Regions from separate parts of the Streptomyces tritici genome, predicted to be linked through region 2. Evidence: riboswitches for the same ligand, from Rfam matches in the RefSeq annotation. Region 2 holds a riboswitch; the other holds the start of a gene.
What was found. Region 2 has a riboswitch for cyclic di-AMP ahead of ACNJ93_RS14865 (M23 family metallopeptidase). Riboswitches for the same ligand answer to the same signal wherever they lie in the genome.
Positions count from the first base shown of each region.

Region 1: linked by a shared signal. The riboswitch ahead of ACNJ93_RS08470 (LysM peptidoglycan-binding domain-containing protein) and the one ahead of ACNJ93_RS14865 (M23 family metallopeptidase) in region 2 are both predicted to bind cyclic di-AMP.

Region 1 covers NZ_CP183183.1:1,827,280-1,834,668, reverse strand. The annotation lists gene ACNJ93_RS08485 (hypothetical protein) at 1-44, opposite strand, end outside; gene ACNJ93_RS08480 (hypothetical protein) at 184-1,062, shown strand; gene ACNJ93_RS08475 (PhzF family phenazine biosynthesis protein) at 1,043-1,741, shown strand; gene ACNJ93_RS08470 (LysM peptidoglycan-binding domain-containing protein) at 1,923-2,756, opposite strand; cyclic di-AMP (ydaO/yuaA leader) riboswitch at 2,760-2,946, opposite strand; gene ACNJ93_RS08465 (acyltransferase family protein) at 3,295-4,596, shown strand; gene ACNJ93_RS08460 (heme oxygenase (biliverdin-producing)) at 4,607-5,257, opposite strand; gene map (type I methionyl aminopeptidase) at 5,372-6,229, opposite strand; gene ACNJ93_RS08450 (hypothetical protein) at 6,295-6,525, shown strand; gene ACNJ93_RS08445 (MFS transporter) at 6,554-7,389, opposite strand, start outside.
Region 2 covers NZ_CP183183.1:3,242,740-3,250,128, reverse strand. The annotation lists gene ACNJ93_RS14905 (FG-GAP repeat domain-containing protein) at 1-257, shown strand, start outside; tRNA gene ACNJ93_RS14900 (tRNA-Lys) at 334-406, shown strand; gene ACNJ93_RS14895 (RidA family protein) at 577-975, shown strand; gene ACNJ93_RS14890 (InlB B-repeat-containing protein) at 979-2,571, opposite strand; gene ACNJ93_RS14885 (sigma-70 family RNA polymerase sigma factor) at 2,715-3,713, opposite strand; gene ACNJ93_RS14880 (rhodanese-like domain-containing protein) at 3,922-4,428, shown strand; tRNA gene ACNJ93_RS14875 (tRNA-Met) at 4,514-4,587, shown strand; gene ACNJ93_RS14870 (PP2C family protein-serine/threonine phosphatase) at 4,796-5,953, shown strand; cyclic di-AMP (ydaO/yuaA leader) riboswitch at 6,189-6,322, shown strand; gene ACNJ93_RS14865 (M23 family metallopeptidase) at 6,334-7,380, shown strand; gene ACNJ93_RS14860 (PrsW family intramembrane metalloprotease) at 7,387-7,389, opposite strand, start outside.

The DNA.
Region 1 (7,389 bases), 1.4 Mb from region 2:
ACCGTCGTCGCCACGACCGCCGTCGCCGGCCTCCGCCTTCTCATCGGTTGCCTTCTGCTCCTCCACCCGCACCGGACGTCCGAACCCTACCGGGGCCGCGCACCCCGCGAGTGCCGGGACCGGACAGTGCGTCCACACCGTGACCTGAGGACCCGTCGGGCCGGCGCTGTTAGCGTGCGGCCCATGAGCGACCCCCATGCCGCGCGGATCCTCCGGGAGACCCTGCCCGGAGCGCTCGCGCTGACCGTGACCGGCCGGCCCGGACCGCCGCCGCTGCGGATGGAGATGACCGACGGGCGGCGACTGCTGCTGCGCCAGGGCGGCCGGGTCCTGCTGCTCGGCCGGGTCGACCCGGACCGCGGGGGAGTGGCGCTGCGCCTGGGGCCGGGCCACCGCTCGCCGCTGCCGCCGCTGAGCGCCGACGCGTCCCGCCGCGGCCCCGACTGGCGCCACCGGTACGCGGGGCTGCTCGGCGACGCGGCGGAGGGGCCGCTGCACGACGGCCGCTGGCTGCTCGCGGAGCGCCCCACCCTCCCGTACGGCGCCTGGCGCCACGAACTGGCCCGCACCTGGCCCGAGGCGTACCTCGACTGGAACGCCGGCTGGAACGGCGTCGTCCCGCTGCGCCCGCTCTCCGCCCCCGACGCGCCGCGCGTCAAGGCGTACCGCCGCCGGGCCCGGGAGGGCGTCCTGCCGCCCGTGCTGCTGTGGTGGGTGTCCGCCTTCGACGGCTGGGTGATCCTCGACGGCCACGACCGGGCCGTGGCGGCGCTGGCCGAGGACCGCGAGCCGGAATCGGTGGTGCTCACGCGCGGCGAGGACGAGGAGGAGCAGCGGGAGGTGCTCGACCGGGTCGTCGCGTGGCACGAACGGCTCCTGGCGGGCCTCGGCGACGACCCGGCCAAGGAGCCGCAGCGCCGCTGGGCGGTGGAGGCGCTGGCGCGGACGGCGGCGGGCCTGCCGTACGACCGGAAGCGCACCGCGGCGTGGCCGGTTCCCGGTGGAGCGGCGGAATGGGACGCGCTGATGCTTGAATTCCGCCATGAACACGACCGCTCATAGCCGGCCCGGTCCCGACGGGCGCGCCACGGACGTCGACGTCCTGCGCGTCTTCTGCGCGGGCGACGGCCGGTACGGCAACGCCCTCGGCGTGGTGCGCGACGGGCGCGGCCACCCCGACGAGGCGTCCCGGCAGGCGCTGGCCAAGGAACTCGGCTTCAGCGAGACGGTGTTCGTGGACGACCCCGAGCGCGGGGCGGTCGACATCTACACCCCCGGCGTGCGGCTGCCGTTCGCGGGGCACCCGGTCGTCGGCGCGGCCTGGCTGCTCGACCTGGAGGTCGTCCACCCGCCGGCCGGCGAGGTGTGGGTCCGCGGCGACGGCGAGTTCACCTGGATCGAGGCCCGCGCGGAGTGGGCCCCGCCGCGCACCCTGCGGCAGTACGGCTCGGCGCGCGAGGTCGACGCGCTGGCCGTCCCCGAGCCGGGGGAGTGGATCTACGCCTGGGCCTGGGAGGAGGAGGCCGCCGGCCGCATCCGCGCCCGTGCCTTCCCGGGCCGCGGCGACGGGATCGACGAGGACGAGGCGACCGGCGCGGCCGCGCTGCTGCTCACGGCCGCGCTGGGCCGGGCCCTGAACATCACGCAGGGCCTGGGCTCGCAGATCCTGACCGCCCCGGGCCCGGACGGGATCATCGAGCTCGGCGGCAGGGTGCGCCTGGAGCGCACCCTGACCGTCTGAGCCCGGAGCCCCTCAGGGCCTAGGGGGTGTCTCGTCGATCAAGCCGGGCTCCCGACGTCTGGCACCGCGCCTCGCCGCGTTGTCGTCGGTCGCCGACGCGCTGCGTCGCCTCCCTCCTCCGCCTTGCGATGCACGGCACCAGACGCCGCTCGCTGATCCGGCCTGATCGACAAGACACCCCCTAGTACGCCCCGAAGACGTTGTCGATGGAGCCGTACCGGTCCGCCGCGTAGTTGCAGGCGGCGGTGATGTTGGCGACCGGGTCGAACGGGTCCATGGACGTGCCGGGCACGTGGTAGGCCCGGAACGTCGGGTCGATCACCTGGAGCAGGCCCTTGGACGGGGTGCCGGCGGCCGCGTTGGAGTCCCAGTTGTTGATGGCCAGCGGGTTGCCGGAGGACTCGCGCAGGATGTTGCGGTGGATGCCGTCGTACGAGCCCGGGATGCCGTGCTGGGCCATGACGTCGAGGGCTTCGCGGATCCAGCCGTCGAGGTTGTTCGCGTACGTCTTGGGCGCGGCGGCCTTCGCGGGGGCGGCCTGGGCCGGGGCGGCCTTCGGCGCGGTCCGCTCGGCGGAGCGGCTGGCGCGCTCGGCCTTGGCGGGAGCGGACTTCTCCTTGGCGGGGGCGGCGGCCTTCTTTCCGGTGAGGGAAAGGCGCAGGCCCGGGTGAATGAGTGACGGATCGTCACCCACGGCACTCCGATTGGCGCGGTAGAGGCTCTTCCAGCCCCCGGAGATGTTCTGCTCGTCCGCGATCACCGAAAGGGAATCGCCGCGGACGACGGTGTACGTCTTCGGCGCGGAATTCGGCTTCACGGCGGTCGTGATCTTTTCGACCGCGGCGCCGGCCGCGGCCGTGTGCGCGGGGGTCTGCTGGGACGCTGCCTGCGGCGCGGCCTGGGCGCCGGTCGGGATCAGCGGCAGCGCGAGCGCGGCGCCGCCGGTGCCGGCCATGGCGATGCCACGGCTCAGGGGACGTCGCTTGGGACGGCGGTGCTTACCGGATGCGGGCATGGTCGTTCCTCTCCGGCGCCTTCGGGGTGAGCTGTCGGGTTCGGGCTGGAGCTGCCCGGCCGCACGCGGCGGCTTCACCCCAAGCCGTCGCGGAATTCCGTGCCGGCGCATTCGTGGGTCCCCCGCTCCTGCCGACGGGTGCGTGCTCGGTGGATTTCCGGACGGTGGCAGGATTCGGCGGTCCGTCCGGGGTCGACGCGAACGTAGGCGAGAAATGCGACGCGAAACAAGACGCGTATTTCCCGGCCCCATGAAATGGATCAACGATTTCGGGACGCGCCGGGAGCGAACTTCCTTGTGGTGCGGGGTGCTGAGGACGTTTCGGCCGGAGGGCGGGGTTCCGTCACGTGACGGACATCACGGGGAGCGGAATCGGTATGACCGAAAAGGAAAAGGGAGTTGATAAAAGACCGAAGAGAAGGCATTAGGGGCCTAGGAGGCTCTTGGGTCGGTTTGGGCGAATTGGGGGGCGTACTCAGGCGCGGGATGAGTACCCGAGCGCTGCCGCCCGACGGCCGCCGCCCGGCACGGTGTCCGCATGGGAATCAGCGCGCGCGAACTCGCCGACCGCACGCCGGCGACACGGGACCGGTACGTCGACCTGCTGCGGGTCGCCTCACTCGGCGTCGTGGTGCTCGGGCACTGGCTGATGGCCGCCGTCACGGCGGACGGCGCGATCGGCAACCTGCTGGCCGTCGTCCCCGAACTCCAGGTCGTGACCTGGGTGTTCCAGGTCATGCCGGTCTTCTTCTTCGTCGGCGGCTTCGCGCACGCCCTCGCCCACCGCTCCCGCCCGCGGTACGCGGCGTTCCTGCGGGCCCGGCTGCAGCGGCTGCTGCGGCCCACGATGGTGTTCGTCGCGGTGTGGGGCGCGCTCGCGCTCGCCGTCCAACTCCTCGGCGCGGACCGGGGCCTGACGGGCGTCGCGCTGCGACTCGTCGCCCAGCCGCTGTGGTTCATCGGCATCTACCTGGCGATGGTCGCCCTCACCCCGCCGCTCCTGAAGCTCCACGAGCGGTACGGCTGGGGCGCGTTCGGCGCGCTGGTCGCCGCGGCGGCCGCGGTGGACGCGCTGCGGTTCGCGGCGGACGTGCCGTACGTGGAGTTCCTGAACTTCGCGTTCGTCTGGCTGGCGGTGCATCAGCTCGGCTTCCTGCGCGCCGACGGGATGCTCCGGCTGCCGGGCGCGCTCGCCGCCGCCGGCCTGGCGGGCGCGGGCCTGCTGGTGGCCTTCGGCCCGTACCCGCTGTCGATGGTCGGGATGCCCGGCGAGAAGGTCTCCAACATGGCCCCGCCCACGCTGGCCCTGCTCTGTCACGGCCTGTGGCTCGTCGGCGCGGTCGAGCTGCTGCGGGGGCCCGGCACCCGGCTCGTGGCGCGGGCGGGCGTCTGGCACAAGGTCGTCGCGGCGAACGGCATCGCCATGACCGCGTTCCTGTGGCACCTGACGGCGATGCTCGGCGTGTACGGGGCTCTGCTCGCCCTCGGCCGCGGGCTCCCCGAGCCGGCGACGGCCGCCTGGTGGGCCCAGGCGCCCCTGCGGCTCGCGGCGGCCGCCGCCCTCACGGCCCTGCTCGTCGCCGTCTTCCGCCGCTTCGAGCGCCCGGCGCCCGCCGCGCCGGCCAGCGGCGCCGGCGGCCCGGTGGCGGCGCTCGGCATCACCCTCGCGCTGTTCGGCGTCCTCGGCCTGTCGATGGTCGGCTTCGGCGGCCTCCTGGAGGGCCGTACCGCCCTGCTGGTGGCCGTGCGCGTGAGCGCCCCGGCGGCGGTCGCCATGGCGCTCGCCGGCTGGCTCCTGGTGGAACGGGCGGGACGGGCGGGACGGGCGGGACGGGCGTGACCAGGCGGTCCTACGCGCTCAGCGGGAACTCGGCCGCCAGCTCGCGGAACATCGCCCCGTTGTGGTCGAAGGCGCGCTTGCACTCGTCGACGATCCGCTGCCGCTCCAGGTCGTCCGCGTTCACGGCGTCCAGCAGCTCGCGGTAACCGCGCTTGAAGGCCGCCGGGTTGGCGATGTCCTCGAAGACGTAGAAGCGGACGCCGTCGCCCTTGCGGGCGAAGCCCCAGGTGCGCTCGGCGCGGTCGCGGATGATCTGGCCGCCCGAGAGGTCCCCGAGGTAGCGGGTGTAGTGGTGGGCCACGTACCCCGCGGGCCAGTCACGGGCGCAGGCTGCGACGCGGTCGGCGTACGCGGCGGTGGACGGCAGCGGGGAGACGCCGGCCCGCCAGTCCGGCCCGCGCAGGTGCGTGAGGTCGCGCTCGAGGGCGGCCGTGCGGAACAGCTCCGGCCGTATGAACGGCCCGGCGACCGGGTCGGTGCGCAGCGTCTCGGCGCCCTCCTCCAGCGCGCGGTACACGAACCAGAGCTGCTCGGTGTAGCGCGCGTACGCGTCGACGCCGAGGCGGCCGCCGAGGAGGTCGGTCATGAAGCCCGACGACTCGGCCTCGGTGTGCTGCGCCTGCGACGCGGTGCGGATCAGCGTGGAGAAGGGCGTGGTCAAGGCATGCCTCCGGGACCGATCGGGACGGGAACCGGTCCGATCCTGCTCCTTAGGCTTACCTAAGTCAACCGGTTCCCGACGGCCTGTCGGTAAAGACGCTACCCCGCGGAGGGCCTACGGCAACGTGAGAATCTCGGCCCCGCCGTCCGTGACCACGAGGGTGTGCTCGAACTGGGCGGTCCGCTTGCGGTCCTTCGTGACCACCGTCCAGCCGTCGTCCCACATGTCGTACTCGTGCGTGCCGAGGGTCAGCATCGGCTCGATGGTGAACGTCATGCCGGGCTGGATCACCGTCGTGTGGTGGGGCGAGTCGTAGTGCGGGACGATCAGACCGGAATGGAAGGACGAGTTGATGCCGTGACCCGTGAAGTCCCGGACGACGCCGTAGCCGAAGCGCTTGGCGTACGACTCGATGACCCGGCCGATGATGTTGATCTGACGGCCGGGCTTGACGGCCTTGATGGCCCGGTTCAGGGACTCGCGGGTCCGCTCGACCAGGAGCCGCGACTCCTCGTCGACGTCGCCGCAGAGATAGGTGGCGTTGTTGTCGCCGTGCACGCCGTGGATGTACGCGGTGACGTCGAGGTTCACGATGTCGCCGTCGCGCAGCACGGTGGAGTCCGGGATGCCGTGGCAGATGACCTCGTTGATCGACGCGCACAGCGACTTCGGGAAGCCGCGGTAGCCGAGCGTCGAGGGGTAGGCGCCGTGGTCGCACATGTACTCGTGGGCGACGCGGTCCAGCTCGTCGGTGGTCACGCCGGGCGCGATGTGCTTGGCGGCCTCCTCCATCGCCCGGGCGGCGATGCGGCCGGCGATGCGCATCCGCTCGATGGTGTCGGAGTCCTGCACCTCGGGACCGGTGTACGGGGCGGGAGCGGGCTTTCCGACGTACTCGGGACGGCGGATGGCTCCGGGGACGGAACGGTGCGGGGAGAGCTCCCCGGGCACGAGCAGCGACTGGCCAGACATGCAGCGAGTCTAACCAGCCGCGGTGGGGCAGCATGGCGTCAGAGCGACGGATGAAGGAGCGGGAGATGTCCCTGTTCAAGAAGCGCACGACCGGCAAGCCGGGCGAGTGGTTCTACTGCCTGGAGCACAAGAAGGTCGAGGAGGGCCCGGACTGCCCGGCCAAGAACCGCTTCGGCCCGTACCCCACGCGCGAGGAGGCGTCCCGCGCGATGGACACCGCCCGCGAACGCAACGAGGCCTGGGAGACCGACCCGGCCTGGCACGACGCACCGAAGAACGAGGGCCCCCAGGACTGACCCCGCGGCGGCGCGACGGAACGCCCCGTCACGCCGCCGTCGCACCGTCCCGCTCGCCCCTGCGACGCAGCGCGTCCTCGTCCGTCGTCGCGTCGTACGCGACGAGCTTCGGCAGCGCCGCGGTCAGCAGCGCGACGGACACCACACAGGCGACCCCGCCCGTCCACACCGACGTCCGTGTGCCCGTCCAGCCCGCCATCGCCCCGGCGCGGAGCTGGCCCAGTTGGGGGCCGACGCTGTACGAGAGCACCTCGATGCCCGCCAGTCGGCCCCGGAGCTCCTCCGGGATCGTCTGGTTCCAGATCGTCGAGCGCCCGAGGCCGCTCAGCATGTCGCCCGCGCCCGCGAGCGCCAGGCACACCAGCACCGGCCAGACGCCCGAGAACCAGCCCGCCGCCGCGATCGCCAGCCCCCACGCGGCCGCGCCGCCCACCACCAGCAGCCCGTGCCGCTTCACTCGTGACGTCCAGCCGCTGGTCAGCCCCACCACCAGCGAGCCCACCGAACCGGCCGCGTACATCAGGCCCAGCGACCACTCCGCGTCCAGCTCGTCCGCGAGGAACGGGAACACCGCGTTCGGGAACGCGAAGCACATCGCCGCCAGATCGATCGCGTACGTGCCCAGGAGCACCGGCCTCGACCAGGCGTACCGCGCTCCCTCCGCCACGCCCCGCAGAGACGGCCGCTCCGCGTCCCGCGCCGCCGGCGCCGGGGCGAGCCGCAGGCACAGCAGGACCGACACGGCGAACGTCGCCACCGTCACCGCGTACGCCGTCGCGTGACCCGCGTACGCCACGACCAGGCCCGCCAGCGCCGGCCCCGCGATCGCCCCGGTCTGCCAGCGCAGCGAGTTCAGCGCGGCCG
Region 2 (7,389 bases):
AGAGCGACGGGTCGCTGTACCGGTACTCCGGTGCGGGCGGCGGGAAGCTCAAGGCCGGAGTGAAGATCGCCTCCGGGTGGGGGGCCTCGTACACCTCGATCGTGGGCGTCGGCGACCTCGACTCCGACGCCAGGCGGGATCTGGTCGCCCGTGACCGGGCCGGACTGCTGTTCCGGATCTCCGGGAACGGCAGGGGCGGATTCGGCGCGCCCGTGCAGATCGGGTCCGGCTGGGGCTCGTTCAAGGGGCTGTACTAGAAACGGCGCGGCCGGTGATCCGATACCCGATCGGCTCACCGGCCGCGTCCGGCTATGCTCGGGGGTGACGCGCCGAGGGCCGTTAGCTCAATTGGCAGAGCAGCGGACTTTTAATCCGTTGGTTGTGGGTTCGAGTCCCACACGGCCTACCGAAAGGCGGGCGAGGGGGAAGCCTCTCTCCTCCCGCGCAACGCCCCGACCGGGACCGACCGGTCGGGGCGTTGCGCGTTCGCGCGGCCGGTCGCCTCCTGCCGGCCCGCCGACCCGAACCGACCGATCCGTCCGGCCCGTACCGCCTGCCTGTCGCAAGGGAGTTCACGTGCAGCATTTCGTCCGTCCCGCCGGGAGCCCGCCCGTCAACGGGTACAGCCACGCCGTGGCGTTCACCGGAGCGATGGTCGCCGTCTCCGGGCAAGTGCCGCTGGACGCCGAGGGGAGGATCGTCGGCGAGGCCGACGCCGGCGCCCAGATACACCAGGTCTTCGCGAACGTGGACACGGCGCTCCGGGCGGCCGGAGCCCGTCTCCGGGACGTGGTCAAGCTGACCGTGTACCTCACCGACCTGGACGACCTCGACGCGTTCCGCCGGATCCGTGACGAGTACCTGGACATGGCCCGCCCGCCGGCCTGCTCCCTGGTCAAGGTCGCCGGGCTCGTCCATCCGGCCTTCCGCGTCGAGGTCGACGCCCTGGCCGCCCTGCCTCCCGCGGACGCGTGAGGTTCAGGGCGCGGGGCTGAAGCGGGCCTTCAGCGTGTGGGGCTTCGTCATGGGGAGCGCCAGGGTGTCGCCCTTGTGGGGGAGCGCTGCGCCGTCCAGTTCCCAGCCCGCGAAGACGTGGCCCTTCTTCGGTGTCGCCGTCACCGTGACCTCCGTCCCCGGCCGGTAGGGCCCCCACGTGGCCGGGGCGACCGTGCCGGCCGTCGCCGGGGCCGCGGCGAGGGTCAGGGCGTGGCGGGCGACCGGGGTCGCCGGCGTGCGGTACGCCGCCACGATCGGGGCCGTCCAGCGGGCCACGCGGGCGTTGTCGTTGTGCGCGTCGCCCAGTGGCTCGCCCTGCCAGCCGCGCACCGTGTTCGCGTACCGGTTGACCGGGGCGCACTCCCCGGGGCAGGACGAGCCGTACGCCATCAGCGTGTGGAAGCGGCCGTCGGCCGTGATCCAGCCGGTGCTGTACGGGGTGGTCAGCGAGCGGGTGTAGTCGAGGCCGCCCGTCTGGCGCTCCAGGGTGGCCCGGTCGTGCCAGAGGCCCAGGTTGTGGCCCACCTCGTGGCCGAAGTTGAACCAGTCGACGACGCTGTCGACGTCCGTCACCGAGTACGCCTGGTGGTCCGTGGTCGCCGCAGGCGGCTGCGGCAGGCTGCCGTACCCGGTGCTGGTCCCGGCCGGGACGGTGACCAGGAGGGCGGCGAGGTCCGCGCCGTGACGCTCGCGCAGTTCGGCGGCGGGCGCGCCGAGTTCGCGGTCGTCGGGGTCGGCCAGCCTGCCGTACACCTCCTGCGCGCGCTCGCTGCCGTCGTACGCGGCCTCGTACACCGCCACCACGTCGACGCTCGCCCGCACCCCGCTGTCCGCGAGCGCGCTGTCGAGGGCGGCGTCGGCGAGGGCGATCCGCGCGCGCATCGCCGCCGCGCCGCCGATGCGCTCCGCGGACTTCGGGGTGTGACCGACGAGCAGGTCGATGACGACGGGGTCGGGGTCGGTGGCGGGGGCGGCGGCCGGTTCCGTCGCCGGCCCGGGCGGCGGGGTCGGGTGGGCGGCCCCTCCTGGTTCCGTCGCCGGCCCGGACGGCGAGGCCCCGGGGGCCGGCCCTCCCGCCCCCACCTCGTCCGGCACCGGCTGCGGCCGCTTGCCCGGGTCGACCTCCGCGATGCGGACCCGGCCCGGCCGGCCGGGCGCGGCGGAGAGCGTGTACGTGTACGGGCCCAGGGTCACCACCGCGTCCACCGCCGTCGACGCGGCCCGGGCCTCCGGGGCGCAGGCGCCCGTCACTGTCAGGAGCACCGTCCGCTCCGGCCGGCCGGGGACGTGCCCCGCCCAGGTCACCGTGCCGCGCGCGTCCCGCTCCACCCGGTCCGCGACCGCCGTCACCGACACGTCGGGGAAGAGGTCCAGGGTGCGGGTGCCCGGCGCGCCGGCCGGCCGGGCGGCGCACAGCGCGGCGTACTCCTTCGGGTCGAGCCGCTCCGTACGGCTGCGCAGCACCCACGCCGGCTCGTCGGCCACCGGGTCCGTGTCGGACGACGCCGGGGGCGCGGCCAGCGACGCGAGGGCCAGCAGCCCCGCGCCGACGAGCAACGAGCGGTGCCTGCGCATGACTTCTTCTCCTGACGGGTCGGTGCCCGGCTCGGTGCCGGTGCGGGCTCGGTCCGTCGGTCAGTGAAGAGGCCCGGCGCCCGCCGGGGCCAGGGAAGGGCGCGCGCCCAGACCCGTACGAAGGGTTCCTTCACCCGTCCGGGTCACTCCCGCGGCGCGTCCGTGCCGGCGCCGGGGTCCAGGGCGGTCACGTCCAGCCGTGCCAGGCGCTCCGGGTCGGCCAGGATGTCGATCTGGACGATCCGGCCCTCCTCGGAGACCGTGAAGGCGAGCAGCGCGGCGGGCCGCCCGTCCTGTACGGAGAGCACCCCGGCGCTGCCGTTGACGAGCACCGGCACCCCGACCGCCTGGAAGCGGGCGAAGGTGAGCGCCTGCGAGGCGACCGCCTCCGGGCCGCGGACCAGCTTGGTGGCGGCGGCCCGCAGCGAGCCGCCGTCGGCCCGCAGGACGACGTCCGGGTCGAGCACGGCGAGCAGCCCCTCGAAGTCGCCCCCGCGGGACGCGGCGAGGAACGCGTCGACGACCTTGCGCTGCCGGACGACGTCCCGCTCCGGCTGCGGCGCCGTGCCCTGCACCCGGCGGCGGGCCCGGCTGGCGAGCTGGCGGGCGGCGGCCGGGGTGCGGTCGACCAGCGGGCCGATCTCGTCGAAGGACACGCCGAACATGTCGTGCAGCACGAACGCGAGCCGCTCCGCCGGGTTCAGCGTCTCCAGGACGACGAGCAGGGCGAGGCCCACCGAGTCGGCCATCAGCGCCTGCTGCTCGGGGTCGGTGGTCCGGGCCACCGGGTCGGGGGCGGCCCGGATCACCGGGTCGGGGACGTGCACCCGGGCGTCCAGGGAGTCCTCGCGGCGGGAGGTGCGGGAGCGCAGCATGTCGAGGCAGACCCGGCCGACGACGGTGGTCAGCCAGCCGCTGAGGTTCTCGACGGCGGAGGTGTCGCTGCGGTTCAGCTTGAGCCAGGCCTCCTGGACGGCGTCCTCCGCCTCGCTGACCGAGCCGAGCATCCGGTACGCGACCGCCCGCAGGTGATCGCGGTCCGCCTCGAAGCGCCGGGCCAGCAGCTCGCGGTCCGGCGCGCTCGCGCCTCCCGGGGCGTCGGTGTGCGGGTCCGCGTGCGTCTCCTGCGGTTCCGGGTTCATGTCTTCCGTCCGTTCCCCTCGTCGGACCGGCGTGGTCCCGGTCCCCACCGTCATGACGGGCCGCGGGGGGACGATGTGACCGTCCGGCGTCCCGGCACGTGAGATCCGCACCGGATCGCGCCGCACGCGCGGGAATCCCCGGCCGGACCCGGCAAGCACCGGGATTCCCCACTTCAGCCCGATGATCTTCGTCCGTAGGTTCTCAGACATGACGACGACGCACACCCAGAACGCCCAGACCGCCGCGACCACCGCCAACCCCGTGCTCCGCGTGCCGCCCGCCTCCCCGGCCGCGGCCGCCGCGTACTTCTCCGCGAGCCTGGCCTTCCACGCGGACGTCTCCGACGTCGCCGCCGCGCTCGCGGCCGGCGGCGACCCCGGCTTCGTGCTCCTCGACTCCCGCTCCACGGCCTCCTGGGACCAGGGCCACGTGCCCGGAGCGGTCCACCTGCCGACCGCGCAGATCCCCGAGCAGGCCGAGCGGCTCCTGGACAAGGCCGTCCCGGTCGTCACGTACTGCTGGGGCCCCGGCTGCAACGGCGCGACCCGCGCCGCCCTGGCCCTCGCCGAGCTCGGCTACCAGGTCAAGGAGATGCTCGGCGGCTTCGAGTACTGGGTGCGCGAGGGCTTCGCGTACGAGACCTGGGAGGGCCCGGCGGGGCGCGCCGCCGACCCGCTGACCGCGCCGGTCGACGCCGAGGACTGCGGCTGCTGAACGGCGGGTGAGACCAGGGTCACGCCCCTGTGGCGAAAAGCGATTTCCGATGCTGTCCGCGATGACGTACTGTTGGGTTCACCGACGCGGGGTGGAGCAGCTCGGTAGCTCGCTGGGCTCATAACCCAGAGGTCGCAGGTTCAAATCCTGTCCCCGCTACTGAAGACGAAGGCTCGGATCCATCAAGGATCCGGGCCTTCGCGCATGCCCGGCCCTCGGCTGCCCCGGCCCCCGCAAGTCACAGGCCCTCGCGAGCGGCCCCGTCCCCCGGACGGCCGACGGCGGGTCGCCGCGGGGCGCGGCTGCGGCCAGCCTGGATGGGGCGGAGCACCGTCCGCGGCTCGGGCGGACCGGCAGGAGACCACAGGTGGGGCGACGATCGGCGGGCGGAGGGAAGAACGGCGAGGCGAGGCTCTCGCCGGTTCAGCGACGCTTCGTCCGCGCCCTGCCCGCGCTCGTCATCCTCGGCGGCGCGGCCTTCGACCTGTCCACGCCGCCCGAGTACACCGCGGCCCCGCTGTACTCGGCCGCCCCGCTGATCGCCGCGCCGCTGTTCTCCTTCCGGCTGACCCTGCTGACCGTCGTCGTCGCGGTGCTCGCCAGCTTCGGACTGCACTGGTACAACGACACGGCCGGCGACGTTCCCGCCATCACCGAGAACCTGACCGTCCTGACGGTCTCCGCCTTCGCGCTGCTCATCAACCGGGCGGTGCAGCGCAGCGGCGAGCGGCTGGCGTCCGCGCGGGTGATCGCCGAGGCGGCGCAGAAGGCCGTGCTGCCCACCCCCGCCGAGCGGATCGGCGCGCTGCACGTGGCGGCGCGGTACGAGGCGGCGCAGGCGGACGCGTTCATCGGCGGCGACCTGTTCGCGGTCCAGGACACCCCGTACGGGGTGCGGCTGGTGGTCGGCGACGTCCGCGGCAAGGGGCTGGACGCGGTGGAGGCGGTGGCGGTGGTCATCGGCGCGTTCCGGGAGGCGGCCGAGCAGGAGGCCGCGCTGGAGGGCGTGGCGCAGCGGCTGGAGCGGGCGCTGGCCCGGGAGGGCAGGCGGCGCGGCAGCCTGGACGCCTTCGAGGGCTTCACGACCGCCGTGCTCGCCGAGATCCCGGGCGGCCGGGAGCGGGTGCGGATCGTCAACCGGGGCCATCCGGAGCCGCTGCTGCTGCACGTCGACGGAGGGCTGGAGCGGCTGACGCCGAGCCAGGCGGCGCTGCCGCTGGGCATGGGCGACCTGGGCGCCTGGCCGGACCGGGTGGACGACTGGCCGTACCCGCCCGGCGCGACGCTGCTCTTCTACACGGACGGCCTCTCCGAGGCGCGCGACGAGCACGGCGCCTTCTACGCGCCGGGGGAGCGGCTCTCCGGCCGGATCTTCCCGGGGCCCGGGGAGCTCCTGGACGCACTGGTCGACGACGTGCGCCGGTACACCGGGGGCGGGTCGACGGACGACATGGCGCTGCTGGCGGTGAGCCGGCCGGCGGAGGGCCAGCCGGAGCGACGGCGGACGATGCCGGTGGTGCCGTGACGATGGGTAGTCGCGGGATCTCGGAGAGATAACGACTGACGGGGCGTCACTTCGCGTGGATCCGGCCGGCGGTCGCCGACGCGGGGCCAACTCGCCCGTTTCCACCCTGTTCTGGAGGATTAAGTCCAGGCCAAGGGGCGGAACGATCAAGAGGAACAGCTTGGAATCGGACCCCCGTGTCTATTAACGTTCGATAACGCAGCGCGGTCGTCCCAGCCGTCGCAAGAGTCGGCACCGTGCGCGTGCGCCGAATCCCGCAAGGGAACCGGGGAACCACCACTTGGGGTGAATCGGGTCGCACCCGACCCGTAGGAGACCTTCCTGCTCCGAACCCGTCAGCTAACCCGGTAGGCGAGAAGGAAGGAAAGGAGTACGCCTCCGTGGCGTCCAACCCTGCTGTCCCCCAGACCCATTTCGACGTGTACGGCCCCGCGGCCGGCGTCCCGGCCGTCGGTGGGGGAGGCGAAGGGGAGGAGTGGAACCCCGGCGAGGACGTGCTCCGCCCGGCCCGCGGCCGGCACCGTGTCGTCAAGCAGCGCAGCATCGCCCGCAGTTCCACCGTCCTCGGCGTCGGCGTCATCGCGGCGGTCGGCGCGGGCGGCCTGGCCACGGCCAAGGAGAAGCCCCCGGTCGCCATCTCGCTGCCGGACATGAACCTGCCCGCCGCCGCGGACCTGCCCGGCGTGGGCGACCTCATCGCCGACGAGCCCGCCGCCGTCAACGACGGCGTCGAGCCGCTCACCCAGTCCTCCGTGGCCCTCGCCGCCGACGGCTCCCAGAGCGGCGCCGACGCGGGCGAGGCCCTGCGCGCCCGCATCCTCCAGCAGGCCGAGCAGCAGCAGGCGACCGCGGAGGCCCAGGCCAAGGCGGCCGCCGAGAAGGCCGCCGCCGAGAAGGCCGCCGCCGAGGCGAAGGCCCAGCAGACCGCGGCCGCGGCCGAGGCGAAGGCCGCCGAGGAAGCGAAGCGCAAGGCCGAGGCGGAGGCCGCGGCCAAGGCGGAGGCGGCCCGCATCGCGGCCCTCGCCGCCAGCTACGCGCTGCCCACCTCCTCGTACACGATCACCTCCGAGTACGGCCAGGCCGGCTCCATGTGGTCCTCCGGCTACCACACCGGCCTCGACTTCGCCGCGCCCACCGGCACCCCGGTGAAGGCCGTCCACGGCGGCACCATCAAGTCGGCCGGCTGGTCCGGCTCGTACGGCTACCGGATCGTCCTGGAGCTGGAGGACGGCACCGAGGTCTGGTACGCCCACCTGTCCTCGATGACCGTGAGCGCGGGGCAGAGCGTGGGCACCGGCGACACGATCGGCCGCGTCGGCGCGACCGGCAACGTGACCGGCCCCCACCTCCACCTGGAGGTCCACACCGCGAGCGGCGCGGGCATCGACCCGGCCGCCTGGCTGCGGGAGCACGGCCAGAACGTCTGACGCGGCTCA